Regions from separate parts of the Streptomyces sirii genome, predicted to be linked through region 3. Evidence: riboswitches for the same ligand, from Rfam matches in the RefSeq annotation. Region 3 holds a riboswitch; each other region holds the start of a gene.
What was found. Region 3 has a riboswitch for S-adenosylmethionine ahead of WAB15_RS12065 (aminotransferase class V-fold PLP-dependent enzyme). Riboswitches for the same ligand answer to the same signal wherever they lie in the genome.
Positions count from the first base shown of each region.

Region 1: it holds a riboswitch for S-adenosylmethionine, as region 3 does, so the genes downstream of both, thrC (threonine synthase) here and WAB15_RS12065 (aminotransferase class V-fold PLP-dependent enzyme) in region 3, are expected to answer to the same signal.
Region 2: it holds a riboswitch for S-adenosylmethionine, as region 3 does, so the genes downstream of both, WAB15_RS03185 (amino acid ABC transporter permease) here and WAB15_RS12065 (aminotransferase class V-fold PLP-dependent enzyme) in region 3, are expected to answer to the same signal.

Region 1 covers NZ_CP147982.1:5,446,942-5,451,963, forward strand. The annotation lists gene WAB15_RS24705 (polysaccharide deacetylase family protein) at 1-458, opposite strand, end outside; gene WAB15_RS24710 (trehalose-6-phosphate synthase) at 636-2,075, opposite strand; gene WAB15_RS24715 (glucosyl-3-phosphoglycerate synthase) at 2,124-3,080, opposite strand; SAM riboswitch class I at 3,279-3,428, shown strand; gene thrC (threonine synthase) at 3,446-4,738, shown strand; gene WAB15_RS24725 (MoaD/ThiS family protein) at 4,796-5,022, shown strand, end outside.
Region 2 covers NZ_CP147982.1:680,214-685,235, forward strand. The annotation lists gene WAB15_RS03175 (tRNA-dependent cyclodipeptide synthase) at 1-511, shown strand, start outside; gene WAB15_RS03180 (cytochrome P450) at 508-1,695, shown strand; SAM riboswitch class IV at 1,850-1,958, shown strand; gene WAB15_RS03185 (amino acid ABC transporter permease) at 2,311-3,363, shown strand; gene WAB15_RS03190 (amino acid ABC transporter ATP-binding protein) at 3,435-4,199, shown strand; gene WAB15_RS03195 (transporter substrate-binding domain-containing protein) at 4,281-5,022, shown strand, end outside.
Region 3 covers NZ_CP147982.1:2,661,693-2,666,714, forward strand. The annotation lists gene WAB15_RS12055 (rhomboid family intramembrane serine protease) at 71-751, shown strand; gene WAB15_RS12060 (Lrp/AsnC family transcriptional regulator) at 748-1,029, shown strand; gene WAB15_RS12065 (aminotransferase class V-fold PLP-dependent enzyme) at 1,442-2,815, opposite strand; SAM riboswitch class IV at 2,997-3,114, opposite strand; gene trpD (anthranilate phosphoribosyltransferase) at 3,231-4,295, opposite strand; gene WAB15_RS12075 (cytochrome bc complex cytochrome b subunit) at 4,436-5,022, opposite strand, start outside.

The DNA.
Region 1 (5,022 bases), 2.8 Mb from region 3:
GTGACCACCTCCGTCAGGTAGGCGCGTTCCTCGTCGGGCGTCATGTCGGCCTGGAAGGTGGAGTTGTTCTTGCCGTGGGCGAGCCACGCCCAGTCGCGGGCCCGGCCCGCTTCGACGATCTGCGGATAGCGTTCGCCGGCGTCGGAGTTGAGCAGCACGCTGGCGCGTATCCGGTGGCGGTCGAGGCTCTCGATCAGCCGCCAGACGCCGACCCGGGGGCCGTAGTCGCGCCAGCCGTAGTTCAGCGGGTCCGGGGTCAGTTCCGCGGTGCCCGGGAAGGTGCTCGTCGACGGGCGGTCGATCCGGTAGTGCTCGATGTTCAGGCCCACGTAGAAGGCGACCCGGGCGCCGCCCGGCCACCGGATCGGTGCGCGATCGACTATCGGGCTGTAGTCGTAGAGGTCGTTTTCCCTGGGCTGATCGGCTACGGGTCGGTCAGCCAGGAGCCGGTGGTTCATCGCTCTTGCCTCGCCTCTGTTCGGGTGCGTACTGGTGGCGTGCTTCCTGGTACGCAGCCTCGAACCTTCACATCGATGTGAAGCTCAAGGTGGTGAGGGGTGACGCCGGTCACAGTCCCCGGCGGGCTACCCGGCAGGGAGGCCCCCGACGCCCAGCCGGGCGCCCCCGTCCTCGTCTCAGCCCCGCAACGCCCGCAGCTGCTTGAGGAACCACTGGGCCGGCGGCAGTGCGGTGGCGGCCGCCGCCAGTCGCGCCGTGCGCTCGCCGCGTTCCCCGGCGTCCATCGAGAGCGCCTCGTGCAGCGCCCGCGCCGTGCCGCTGACGTCGTACGGGTTGACGGTCAGGGCGTGGCCGCCCAGCTCCTCGTGCGCGCCGGCCTCCCGTGACAGCACCAGTGCGCAGCCCTGCTCCGACACCACCGGGATCTCCTTGGCGACGAGGTTCATCCCGTCCCGGATCGGGTTCACCAGTGCCACGTCCGCCAGGCGGTAGGCGGCCAGCGACCGTGCGAAGTCGTCCTTCACATGCAGGACGACCGGACGCCAGGTGTCCGTCCCGTACTCGGAGTTGATCTCCTCGGAGAGCCGGCCGACGGCCGCCGTGTACTCCCGGTAGACGGCCAGGTCCTGGCGCGAGGGGTAGGCGAAGGCGATATGCACCACGCGCTCGCGCCACGACGGCTCCTCCGCCAGCAGCTGCCGGTAGGCCAGCAGGCCGCGGACGATGTTCTTCGACAGTTCGGTCCGGTCCACCCGGACGATGGTCTTGCGCGCCGTCCCGTCGGGCCCGGTGCCGATCTGCTCGCGCAGGGTGGCCAGCCGCTCCTCGACATCCGCCCGCCGCGACCGCTCCAGCAGGAAGTCGGCGTCCGCCCCGAGCCCGTACGCACCGATCCGGGTGCCCCCGGTGCCGCCGGTGACCTCGGCGCAGCACGCGGTGAACGCGTCCGCCCACCGGTGGGTGAGGAACCCCAGCTGATCGGCGCCCAGCATGCCCTCCAGCAGCTGCCGCGCCACCTCGTCCGGCAGCATCCGGAAGTAGTCCGGCGGCGCCCACGGCGTGTGGGAGAAGTGCGCGATGCGCACGTCGGGCCGCAGCGCACGCAGCATCCCCGGCACCAGCGCCAGGTGGTAGTCCTGCACCAGCACCGCCGCCCCCTCGGCGGCCTCGTCGGCGAGGGCCCGGGCGAAGGCGCGGTTGTACGTCTCGTACGCGCCCCACTGCTGCCGGAACCCGGCGTCGAAGACCGGCTCCAGCGGCGTCTGGTAGAGCATGTGGTGGACGAACCACAGCACCGAGTTCGCGATGCCGTTGTAGGCGTCGGCGTGCACCTGAGACGGGATGTCCAGCATGCGGACGCGCTGTCCGCCGGTGTCCTCCGGCGCCAGGGTGCCCCCGGTCCGGCGTACGGCCTCCCGGTCCCCGTCACCGAGCGCCGCGCACACCCACACCGCGTTCGTGTCGGGGCCGATGGCCGACAGCCCGGACACCAGCCCGCCCCCGCCCCGCTTGGCGCCGAGCGCCCCGTCCTCCCCCACGGCGTACGACACCGGCCCGCGATTGGACGCGACGAGAACCTCGGCACCTGCCCGGACCGCACTGCGCTCGGAGACCATGTCGCGACATTAACCCGCCGCAGAACCGCGCAAACGTACGGACACGGGTCAGGCCGCCCGCCGCGCCGCGTACTCCGGTATTTCGGCCATGGGCGGCCGCTCCTCGGTGTCCACGTCCGTGGTGCGGGGGACGAAGCCCTCCTCGCCGCGGTCGAATTGGGTGAGCCGGGGGCGCACCAGGTGGCCGCGGGCGAGGCGGAGCTGGGCGGTGCGGTAGATGGCGGCCGCCATCCGGCCGAGGGCCTGGCCGCCCTGGTGGCGGTGCCTGCGTACGCCGACGTCCACCTGGGCGAGCGCGTCGAGGCCGACGGTGTGCAGGGCGTCGACGAGCAGGCCGAGCTCGACGCCGTAGCCGACCGGGAAGGGCAGACGCTCCAGCAGCGAGCGCCGGGCCGCGTACTCGCCGCCCAGGGGCTGGACGAAGCCGGCCAGCTGCGGCCAGTGGAGGTTCAGCAGCGGGCGGGCGACCAGTTCGGTGACCCGTCCGCCCTGCTCGCCCGGGCGACCGCCGGTCTCCAGGGGGCGGTCGTACATCGCCTTGACGAAGTGGACGTCGGGGTCGGTCAGCAGCGGGCCGACGATCCCGGACACGAAGGTGGCGGAGAACTCCCGCAGGTCCGCGTCGACGAAGCAGATGATGTCGCCGGTGGTGACCAGCAGCGAGCGCCACAGGACCTCGCCCTTGCCGGGCAGCGCGGGCAGCCGGGGCAGAACGGTGTCGCGGTGGACGACCCGGGCGCCGGCCGCGGCCGCGACCTCGGCGGTGCGGTCGGTGGACCCGGAGTCCAGCACCACCAGCTCGTCGACCAGGGGGACGGCGCCGCTCATCAGCTCGGCGCGGATCGCGGCCACGATCGCGCCGACCGTGGCCTCCTCGTCCAGCGCGGGCAGCACGACGCTGACCGTACGGCCCGTCTGGCGCTTGGCCTCCAGCAGCTGCTCCAGCGGACGGTCCGCGGCCGACCAGGAGCGGCTGCTCAGCCAGCGCTCCACCTCTTCCAGCACGTCTACGACTCCTCGGTGGCCGCCGGTGCCGCGACCGGTAGGCAATCCATCGTGTGGGCCATTCTGTGATCCATCTCGCGGTTCGGACGACTATCTCAACTGTCAGTGCCTTCGGTTACAGTCTTGAACAACGCGGATGGCCGTCGCATGTCGGGGTCGCCGCGCCACAAACGCCTGGGTTTCGCCCCAGCGCCATACCGCTCATCCAGAGGGGCAGAGGGAAACGGCCCGTTGAAGCCCCGGCAACCCTCCAGTCGGTCTCCGTCGCGATCATCGCGCGCGAGGCTCCCGGCTAGGGAAGGTGCCAAATCCGTCTCATGGCGAGATGCGCCATGAGGAAGATGAGGAGAAAGGGCCTCGCCTCCATGGCTGTGTACAGCACCGAAGTCACCGAAAACGCCTCCCCCGTCGCTCTGGGGCCCGCCGTCGCGCTGTCCTGCCGCGAGTGCGGTGAGCGCTTCGACCTGGGGCCGCTCTTCGCCTGCTCGAGTTGTTTCGGGCCGCTGGAGGTGGCGTACGAGCTGCCGAGCGGCGACCCCGAGGCCCTGCGCAAGCAGATCGAGGCCGGTCCGGACAACATCTGGCGCTACGCCCCGCTGCTGCCCGTCCCCGCCGACGTGGCGGACAAGCCGAATCTGAACCCCGGCGGCACCAAGCTCGTCAAGGCCGACCGGCTCGCCGCCGAGCTGGGCGTCACCGGCGCCCTCTACGTCAAGGACGACTCCGGCAACCCGACGCACTCCTTCAAGGACCGGGTCGTCGCGATCGCCGTCGAGGCCGCCCGCGCCTTCGGCTTCACGACGCTGTCCTGCTCCTCCACGGGCAACCTCGCCGGCGCGGTCGGCGCCGCGGCCCGCCGCGCGGGCTTCAAGTCCTGCGTGTTCATCCCGCACGACCTGGAGGCCGGCAAGGTCGTCATGGCCGCCGTCTACGGCGGCGACCTGGTCGGCATCGAGGGCAACTACGACGACGTCAACCGCTTCTGCTCGGAGCTCATCGGCGACCCGCTGGGCGAGGGCTGGGGCTTCGTCAACGTCAACCTCCGCCCCTATTACGGCGAGGGCTCCAAGACGCTGGCGTACGAGATCTGCGAGCAGCTGGGCTGGCGGCTCCCGGACCAGATCGTCATCCCCGTCGCGTCCGGCTCGCAGCTGACGAAGATCGACAAGGGGCTCAAGGAGCTGATCGCCCTCGGGCTGGTCGAGGATCGGCCGTACCGGATCTTCGGTGCCCAGGCGGAGGGCTGCTCGCCGGTGTCGACGGCCTTCAAGGCCGGGCACGACGTCGTGCGCCCGCAGAAGCCGAACACCATCGCCAAGTCGCTGGCGATCGGCAATCCGGCCGACGGCCCGTATGTGCTCGACATCGCGCGCCGTACGGGCGGTGCGGTGGAGCACGTCGACGACGAGCAGGTCGTGGACGCGATCAAGCTGCTGGCCCGGACGGAGGGGATCTTCGCGGAGACCGCGGGCGGTGTGACCGTCGGCGTCACCAGGAAGCTGATCGAGGACGGTGTGCTCGACCCGTCCCTGACCACCGTCGTCCTCAACACGGGTGACGGCCTCAAGACGCTTGACGCCGTCGCGCCGACGTCCGGGCCCACGGCCACGATCCGCCCGAGTCTGGACGCGTTCCGCGAGGCCGGCCTGGCAGGCTGAGCCACGGCTCCACGCACCCGTACCCGTACTCCCCCAACCTGTCCGGAAGGCAGAACCATGAGCGTCAAGGTCCGCATCCCCACCATCCTCCGTACGTACACCGGTGGTGAGGCCGAGGTCACCGCCGAGGGCGCGACCCTCTCCGAGGTGATCGCCGACCTGGAGAAGAACCACCAGGGCATCGCGGCCCGTGTACTGGACGACGCCGGCAAGCTGCGCCGCTTCGTGAACGTCTACGTCAACGACGACGATGTGCGCTTCGAGCAGGGCCTGGAGACGCCGAC
Region 2 (5,022 bases), 2.0 Mb from region 3:
CATGTACGAAGCACTCGGATACCCGGCTGTAGAGGCCCAGCGCAAGGCGGTGAAGAACCTGCGCGGTGTACGGGCCAAGGTGACCGCCGCCGTTGCCTCGCTCGACCCGGACGGCACCAGGCTCCGCGGCCGCCCCATGTCCGCACTGCTGGACATCCCCGCTTATCGGGTCATACGCGAGAGCCTCGACGACCGGCTGTCCGCCGACCCGGCGTTCCGCGAGGTCTGTGATCAGCTCGTGGTCCGGTTCCTCACCAGCAAGGTTCTCAACGGGAAGCAGCCCACGGACCGTCAGCGCCAGGTCTGCCGCGACTACATCTGCGCCGAGGCGCCGCTGTTCATCGACACCCCCGCAATCATGGGCGTCCCCTCCTCGCTCAACTGCTACCACCAGGCACTGCCGATGGCCGATCTCCTCTACTCACGCGGGCACGGCCTGCGCGCCACACGCAACCAGGGCCACGCCGTGATAACCCCCGCCGGCACGATGACCGAAGGACGCGACCAGTGACGACCGCCCCGCCCTTGATCGACTTCCCGTTCTCCCCGCGCGGCGACCGCCTCCCTCCGGAGATCGAGCGGCTTCGCGCCACCCCGGTCACACGGGTGCGCACCATCGCCGGGGACGAGGCGTGGCTCGTCTCCTCCTACGAGCTGTGCAAGCAGGTGCTCGAAGACCCCCGCTTCAGCCTCAAGGACACCTCCGCTCCCGGCGTCCCCCGGCAGTACGCGCTGACCATCCCGCCCGAGGTGGTCAACAACATGGGCAACATCACCGGCGCCGGACTACGGAAGGCCGTACTCAAGGCGATCAATCCCAAGGCCGGCGGCCTGACGGAGTGGATGGCCGACCACGCCGCCCATCTGGTCGACGGCCTCCTCGACTACGGCCCGCCGGTCGACCTGCGCGGACGGTTCGCCAACCCCTACGCCGAGCACCTCCACTGCCACCTCCTCGGTGTCCCCCGCGACGACGCACCGCTGCTGGCGTCCAGTCTCGATATCGCGTTCATGAACTCGGCATGCCCCATCACCGGGGCACGCCTGAACTGGGACCGGGACATCGCCTATATGGCCGGACGGCTCAACGACCCCGCCACCGACGGGCTCATGGCCGAACTCGCCGCCCTCCGTGGCGATCCCGACTATGCGCACCTCACCGACGAGATGCTCGCCACCGTCGGTGTCACCATGTTCGGCGCCGGAGTCATCTCCACCATGGGCGCCTTGACCATGGCAGTGTTCACGCTCCTCCAGAACCCTGAAGTGTGGCGGCAGTTGTGCGCGGAGCCCGGCAGGATACCGTCCGCCGTGGACGAGCTGCTGCGCGTGAACCTGTCCATCGCCGACGGGCTGCCCCGCCTGGCCATGGACGACATGCAGCTCGGCGACACAGAGATCAAGAAGGGCGAACTCGTCCTCGTCCTGGTCGAGGCCGCCAACACCGACGAGAGCGTGTTCCCCGACCCGCACACCATCGACATCGACCGGCCCAACGCGGCCGCTCACCTCTCGTTCGGCTACGGCGGGCACTACTGCCCCGCCGTCCCGCTCGGAAAGAAGCACATCGAGACGGCGATCCAGGCCCTCACCACCCGCCTGCCCGGCCTGCACCTGGCCGTCCCCGTCGACCAACTCGTCTGGCGCACCCGCTTCATGAAGCGCATCCCCGAACGCCTGCCGGTCGCCTGGTAGGAACAGCAGGAGTGCCGGCGTGCGTCGGCGCCCGGCACCACACGATGGCCCCGACCTGGGAGAGGTCGGGGCCATCGCTCCCGTTTCGCCGTCCCACAGGTCGGGCACTCTTTGACAAGCATGTCGGGGATCTGTCTAACCTACGCCTCAGATCGGTCATGAGCGTCAGCGACAAGCCCTGGCTTGCTGACCGGCAACCCTCGCGCCGCGGTGGGGTGCCCCAGGTGACGACCGGACCGGAAGACTTTCGGTAAGCGCGAGGCCCGCAGGGCCGGAACAGTGACGGTGACGGAATGTACGCAGCTTTCGGGACGGCCGCCTGGCGGCGCCGTGGCTGCCTGCTGCTGTGCGCGAACCGTTCGGTCGATCTGCTCCGCGTCAACAGCGCACTGTGTAGCGGCAGCTGAGCCGCGTCCGCCGTGCTGTCCGCCAAGGCTGACAGCCGCCGGCTGACGGTCTGCTGAATCTCTGATGCCCACCGCTGTCGCGGTGCGCGCCTTTCCTCCCCAGCCCCCGTTCCGTGCGTTCCTGCGCATCGCCACGCGGAGTCCCTTCGGCTCCGCGTGACGATGCCGCATCCGTGGTCCGGGGTGTCCGAACTCGCTGGAGCCCTCCATGAGTGAATCCCCTGGCGCCGCGGTGTCCCTCGCCTCAGCGCCTCCTGCCGAGGAGACCCCCGAAGCCTCCTCCGCGCCTCGTACCGTACGCACTGCCGAGGCCGAACGGTCGGACGACGTCTCCGCACCGCGGCCGCCGGCGGCACAGCGGGTGCTGCCGCTGCGCCGACCCGGCCGCTGGATCGCCACGGCGATCGTGCTGGTGCTGGCGGCCCAGATCGTCCACGGACTGGTGACCAACCCCTTCTATCAGTGGGACCGGTTCCAGTACTGGTTCCTGCGCCCGACGATCCTCGACGGTCTGCTCATCACCCTCGAAGTGACGGCGTACAGTGCCGTGCTCGGTCTGCTCGGCGGCATCGTGATCGCCCTCGGCAGGCTCTCCCGGAGCCCGGTGCTGCGAGCGGTCAGCTGGACCTACACATGGCTGTTCCGTTCGGTCCCGCTGATCGTGGTGCTGCTGTTCCTCTACAACTTCAGCGCGCTCTACAAGACGCTGAGCCTCGGGGTGCCGTTCGGGCCCGCCTTCTTCACCTTCGACGAGTCCCGACTCGCCACCGACATCGTCGTCGCGGTCGTCGGACTCAGCCTGAACGAGGCGGCGTACGCGTCGGAGGTGGTGCGGAGCGGCGTCCTCGCGGTCGACCAGGGGCAGCACGAGGCGGCCTCGGCACTCGGCCTGCCGAAGAGCTACCAGTTCACCAGGATCGTCTTTCCGCAGGCCCTGCGCTCCATCACCCCGAACTACGTCAACCTGCTGATCAGCCTCATCAAGAGCACCTCGCTCGTCTTCTACGTGTCGCTGCTCGATCTGTTCGGCTCGGCGCAGAGCATGGGCAGTACCTACCCGGGTGACATCGTCCCGCTGCTGCTGGTGGCCACCGTCTGGTACCTGATCCTCACGAGTGCGGTCTCCATCGTCCAGTTCTACGTCGAGCGGTACTTCTCCCGGGGCGCGACGCGCATCCTTCCGCCGACGCCGTTGCAGAGGGCGCGGACGGGTCTGCGTGATCTGCGCGCCCGAGCCACCCGACGGGAGGCGGCGATATGACCTCCGAGATCGCAGAGACCACCGAGGGCACCGGGTTCGCCGAGACCACGGACGCCACCGAGCACATCGGCATACGGCCGGCCGCGGTCGGGGTGCACGGCGTGCACAAGCGGTACGGCGCTCAACGGGTGCTGGACGGGGTCGAGTTGGCCGTACGGCCCGGCGAGGTCACGGTGATCCTCGGGCCGTCCGGGTCCGGCAAATCGACCCTGCTGCGGGTGATCAACCACCTGGAGAAGCCCGAGGTCGGGTACGTCAGCGTGAACGGTGAGCTGATCGGCGTGCGCCGGCATGGCGAGCTGCTCAAGGAGCTGAGCGAACGGGTCATCCTGGGCCAGCGCAGCCGGATCGGCTTTGTCTTCCAGAACTTCAACCTCTTCCCGCACCTGACCGCGCTGGACAATGTGGCCGCCGCTCCCGTGGCCACCGGGAAGCTGTCCAAGCCCGAGGCCCGGGAGCTGGCCCGCGAACTGCTCGTCCGGGTGGGCCTGGCCGACAAGGTCGGTGCCTATCCGCGGCAGCTGTCCGGCGGCCAGCAGCAGAGGGTGGCCATCGCCCGTGCGCTCGCCCTGCGGCCGGGGGTCATCCTCTTCGACGAACCCACCTCCGCGCTCGATCCCGAACTGGTCGGCGAGGTGCTGGCCGTCATCAAGGACCTGGCCACCAGCGGCACCACGCTCATCATCGTCACCCACGAGATCGGCTTCGCTCGTGAGGTCGCCGACCAGGTCGTCTTCCTCGACGAGGGACGGATCGTCGAACAGGGCCCGCCCACCGAGCTGTTGGACCACCCGAAACACGAGCGGACCAGGGACTTCCTGAGCAAGGTGCTCTGACCTCCGCCCCAGCGAATCCCCGCCCGCACCGGCAAAGCAACCCCCACGCCACCACAAACGCCCACCGAAGCAAGGACACCCATGCGCACCCTCAGCCTCCGCAGCAGACTCCTCCGCGGCCTCACCGCAAGCACCGCCGTCGCCACCCTTGCCAGCGGCCTCGCCGCCTGCGGGGGCAGCAGCGACGCGGCCGGTACGTCCGGCAGCAGGCCGCCTGGGACGGTCGTCGTGGGCGCTCTTTCCAACGGGGCCGGCAAGGAGACCGACCTCAAGGTCTCCGAGGTCAAGTCCATCAGCGCCGGGCTGCCCAAGTCGATCGCCAAGAAGGGCAGGCTGGTGATCGGCGTCGGTGCCCTGCCCGCCGGCTTCCCGCCGCTGGCCTACGTGGGCGAGGACCAGAAGAGCCTTACCGGGGCCGAGCCCGACTTCGGCCGACTGGTGGCCGCGGTCCTCGGGCTGAAGCCCGAGCTGAAGAACTCGACCTGGGAGAACATGTTCGTCGGCATCGACAGCGGCAAGGTCGACGTGGCCTTCGCCAACGTCACCGACACCGAGGAGCGCAAGAAGAAGTACGAGTTCGCTTCCTACCGGCAGGACAACGTGGCGTTCGAGGTGCCCAAGAAGAGCACCTGGAACTTCGACGGCGACTACGAGAACCTGGCCGGCAGGACGTTCTCGGTGAGCCGGGGCACCAACCAGGAGAAGATCCTGCTGGAGTGGAAGGCGAAGCTGAAGAAGCAGGGCAAGGACCTCACCGTCAAGTACTACCCGGACGCCAACAGCGTCTACCTGGCGCTGAACAGCGGGAAGATCGACGCCCACT
Region 3 (5,022 bases):
TTCGCCCCGTCCATCCGGCCTCCTCCCCCGCCCGCCGCACCCCCGGTCCCTGACCGCGGTGTTCTCGCGGCTGACGAATGTGCTGATCGGCCTGTGCTGCGTGGTCTTCGTGACCGGCCCCGTCTGCACCCTGAACCGGATGTACGGCACCGGCGACGCCCTGCTGAAAGCGCAGACCGCGTACTTCGAGCGGTGGGGCGTGATCCCGCTGGAGCTCTGGAGCGGTTCACTGCGGGCGCTGATCACTCCGCTCACCGCGCTGTTCGTGCACGGCAGCTGGCTGCATCTGCTCGGCAACATACTGTTTCTGTACGTCTTCGGCGGGATGGCCGAGGCGCGGATGGGCCGGCTGCCGTTCGCCGCCTTCTACCTCATCATCGGCTACCTGGCGCTGCTCGGCTACGCGGCCGCGCACGCCTCCTCGGGCCAGACGCTGGTGGGCGCCTCCGGCTCCATCGCCGGCGTCCTGGGCGCCTTCCTCTACCTCTTTCCCAGGGCCCGGGTCACCAGCGTCTTCCCGTTCCTGTTCTTCCTTCCGCTGCGCTTTCCCGCCTGGATCGTGCTGCTGTTCTGGTTCTTCCTCCAGTGGCAGGCCGCCCAGGACGACCCCCGCGGACCCGGCGTCGCCTACCTCGCACACGTCCTCGGCTTCACGCTCGGCTTTCTGTACGCCTGGGTCCGCTACCGGAGGGATAGTGTGGGGGCCACCAGGGCGAATGACCCGGCGACCGAGGGAGAGAGCCAGCCGTGATCACGTCGATCGTGCTCATCAAGACCAGCGTGGACCAGATCCCGGAGATCGCCGAGAAGATCGCCGCACTGGACGGCGTCAGCGAGGTCTACTCGGTCACCGGCGCCCACGACCTCATCGCCATGGTCCGGGTCTCCGCCCACGACGACCTGGCGGACGTCATCCCCGGCCGCATCAGCAAGGTCCCCGGCGTCGCCTCCACCGAGACGCACATCGCCTTCCGCACGTACTCCCAGCACGACTTGGAGGCGGCGTTCGCGATCGGGCTGGATGCCTAGCCCGTTTTTCCCCACGCTTTCGGCTGTCCCGCCGTGGTGGTTGTTCGCCGTTGCGCCTGGCGGCGGGCGTGGTGTTGTCGGGTGCGGTGACAGCCCTACGGACTCCGTCCTACGGTCTGTCCCCTCCCGTGGGTGGGAGTGGGAAGGCCCGGTGGGGGCGGGCCAAATCCGTCGACTACCTGCACACGAAAGCTGACGTCCACCCCCACCGTTCTTCCCCCACCCACTACGGGAGGGGGCGGGCCGGAGGGGTAGGGGTGTGGGACGTAAAGCGCAGCAGTCCCACACCCCTACCCCTCCGGCCCGTCACCGGCAGCCGAACAGCCCCGCGCAGCGGCAACAAGCCCGCCGCAGGCGAACCAAGCGAAACCACCACGGCGGGAAAGCCGACAACGTGGGACGGCTCCCCGCGTCAAAGAGACGCGGGTACGCAACGGCCGTCCTCCGTGCGGTAGTTCCAGCGGGCCCCGTTGGTCACCAGTTCCTGTACCGCGTGGACGAAGCGGTCGACGTGCTCCTCGGGGGTGCCGACGCCCAGGCTGACGCGGATGGCGTTCAGGGACCGCTCGCCGGGGGCCGCCTCCGGGGCGCCGCACTCCCCCGGGTCCTGCGGCTCGCTGCCCAGCAGGGTCCGTACGAGCGGGTGCGCGCAGAACAGGCCGTCGCGCACGCCGATGCCGTACTCGGCCGACAGCGCGGCGGCGAAGTGCGAGCTGTTCCAGCCCTCGACGACGAACGAGAGCACGCCCACCCTCGGCGCCTCGTCGCCGAAGAGGGAGAGCACCTTGACCTCGGGCACCTCGGCCAGGCCCTCCCGCACCCGGGCGATCAGCGCCTGCTCGCGGGCGACCAGGGTGTCGAAGCCGGCCTCGGTCAGCGCCTGGCAGGCGGAGGCGATCGCGTAGGCGCCGATGACGTTGGGCGAGCCGGCCTCGTGCCGGGCCGCGGTGCTGTGCCACTCGACGTCCACGCCGCCGTCGGTGCGCCGGGAGACCCTGCGGCTGGCGCCGCCGCCCGCCAGGTACGGCTCGGCGTCCTGCAGCCAGTCCGCGCGGCCGGCCAGCACCCCTGCACCGAACGGCGCGTACAGCTTGTGGCCGGAGAAGGCGACCCAGTCGGCGTCCAGCTCGGCGATGTCGAGGGGGTGGTGCGGGGCGAGCTGCGCCGCGTCCAGCACAATCCGCGCGCCGTGGGCGTGGGCCGCGGCCGCCAGTTCCCGTACCGGCCACAGCTCACCGGTCACATTGGACGCACCGGTCACGCACACCAGCGCCGGCCCGTAGGGCTCGCGCTCGGCGAGCGCCTTCTCCAGGGTGTCCACCGCCTGCTGCGGGGTGCGCGGCGCGTTCAGATACGTCACCGTGACGTCCGCGCGCTGCTCCCAGGGCAGCAGCGAGGCGTGGTGCTCGGTCTCGAAGACGAACACCCGGGTACCGCGCGGGAGTACGGCGGCGAGGAGGTTGAGCGAGTCGGTGGTGGAGCGGGTGAAGACCACCTGGTCTCCGGCTCGGCAGCCGAGGAACTCGGCGATGGTCCGGCGGCTGTTCTCGAAGAGGTCGGTGGAGAGCTGGGAGAGGTATCCGGCGCCGCGGTGCACGCTGCCGTAGTACGGGGCGTAGGCGGCCACGTCGTCCCAGACCCGCTGGAGGGCCGGCGCGCTGGCGGCGTAGTCGAGCGCGGCGTAGTCGACCTCGCCGCCGGTCACGAGCGGGACCAGGACATCGCGTCCCAGAACCGGCAGCGGGGCACAAACGGAGCTGTCGGCGGCAACGGCGGAAACAGACATGGCGAACTCCCGTGAGAGGCAAGCGAATTCGCTGCGGGCGGGCGCGTCTGGGTGCGTCACAGCGCAATGCCGGGGCGCCGCAGCGTGAAAGGAAAAGGGGTGCGGAAAAGGGGCCGTCGGGCCCTATCGCATTCGCTGATTCACGGAAGTTCTCCCTCGGGGACCAGGACCCCTGGCGAGGGATCCGCGCTTGCCGCAGACCTCGCTGCCTGCGGCCTGGTCATCACCCGGGGCACCCCGCCACGGAAGGAGGGTTGCCGGACAGCGGGCCGGGGCCTGTGTCGCTGTCACTCGTGACCTGCGCAGCATCATGCCACACGATCAACAACGCGCAAGCCCCGGTCCGTATGACGGACTGGGGCCTGCGTCACACTCTGTGTGACCAGGGGGTGTCTTCAAGACACCCGCTGGCCGCTCATGCGTTGCTGGCGGACACCCACCGCTCCAGCGCCCGCTTGGCGGCGCCGGAGTCGATCGAGGCGGCGGCCTTCTCGATGCCCGCGCGGATCTGCTCCGCCAAGGGGCCGTCGCCCGGCTCCAGCGCGACCAGCGCGGCCGCGGCGTTCAGCAGCACGGCATCACGCACCGGCCCGGTCTCGCCGTCCAGCAACCGGCGGGCCACCTCCGCGTTGTACGAGGCGTCCGCGCCGCGCAGGGCCTCCACCGGCACCAGCTCGATGCCCACGTCCCGCGGGTCGAAGGCCTCCTCGCGCACCGCTCCGTCCCGTACGACCCACACCCGGGAGGTCGCGGTCGTGGTCAACTCGTCCAGGCCGTCGTCGCCGCGGAAGACCAACGCCGAGGAGCCGCGCTCGGCGAGCACGCCGGCCAGGATCGGCGCCATCCGGGCGTCGGCGACGCCGGTCGCCTGGGCGCGGACCTTCGCGGGGTTGGTCAGCGGGCCCAGCACGTTGAAGGTCGTGCGGATGCCGAGCTGGCCCCGGGCGTTGGCGACGTGCCGCAGCGAGGGGTGGAACTTCACCGCGAAGCAGAAGGTGATGCCCGCCTCCTGCGCGACCTCGGCGACCCGCTGCGGGGTGAGGTCGAGGTTGACGCCGAGCTTCTCCAGGACGTCGGAGGCTCCGCTGGCCGAGGACGCCGCGCGGTTGCCGTGCTTGACGACCTTCGCGCCGGTGCCGGCCACCACGATCGAGGACATCGTGGAGATGTTGACGGTCTTGGCGCCGTCGCCGCCGGTGCCGACGATGTCGACGCTGGGGCCGGGGACCTCGATCAGCCGGGCGTGCGCGTACATGGTGCGGACCAGGCCGGAGATCTCCGCGACGGTCTCGCCCTTGGCCCGCAGCGCCACCGCGAAACCGGCGATCTGGGCGTCGCTGGCCTCGCCCCGCATGATCTTGTCCATCGCCCAGGCGGTGTCGTCCGCGCTGAGGTCGCGGCCGTCGAGGAGGGCGTTGAGGATGCCCGGCCAGGTGTGGGCCGCCACGCTGTCGCCGCCTGCCGGGGTCACAACGTTCATGGTCCACGCTCCTGGTGTGTTTCCTGCCTATGCCGTCACCCTATCGACCCGCCGGGCATGCCGGAGGGCCCCGTCCGATCGCCGGACGGGGCCCTCTGGGTGGCGTACTGCCTACGGTGCGCTACGAGGCACCGAGGGGATCAGTGGTGGCCGTGGCCGCTGGTGATCTCCTGGTACTCCTCGACCGTCGGCTTGGCGATGACGCTGTCCTCGCCGTAGTAGGACTTCGAGAGCTTGGCGCGCAGCTTCTGCGAGCGCTTGATCTTGCGCTTGACGCCGTTCTCGTCGACCTCCGGGCCCAGCTCGAGCGGCTTGGGCTGCTCGTGCTGCGTCAGCAGGTGCAGCTGCTCCTGGTCGAGCGGCTCGTGGACCTCGATGAACTCACCGTGCGGCAGGCGCTTGATGATGCCGGACTCGCGGCCGTGCAGCACCTTGTCCTTGTCGCGCCGCTGCAGACCCAGGCAGATCCGCTTGGTGGCGATGAAGGCCAGCACCGGAAGGACGAAGAAGCCGATCCGGACGAACCAGGTGAGGGAGTTGAGCGACAGGTGGAAGTGCGTCGCCCACAGGTCGTTGCCGCCGCCGATCAGCATCACGAAGTACGCGACCAGCCAGGCCACACCGAAGCCGGTGCGGGTGGGGACGTTGCGCGGGCGGTCCAGGATGTGGTGCTCGCGCTTGTCGCCGCGGACCCAGGACTCGACGAACGGGTAGACCGCGATGGCGA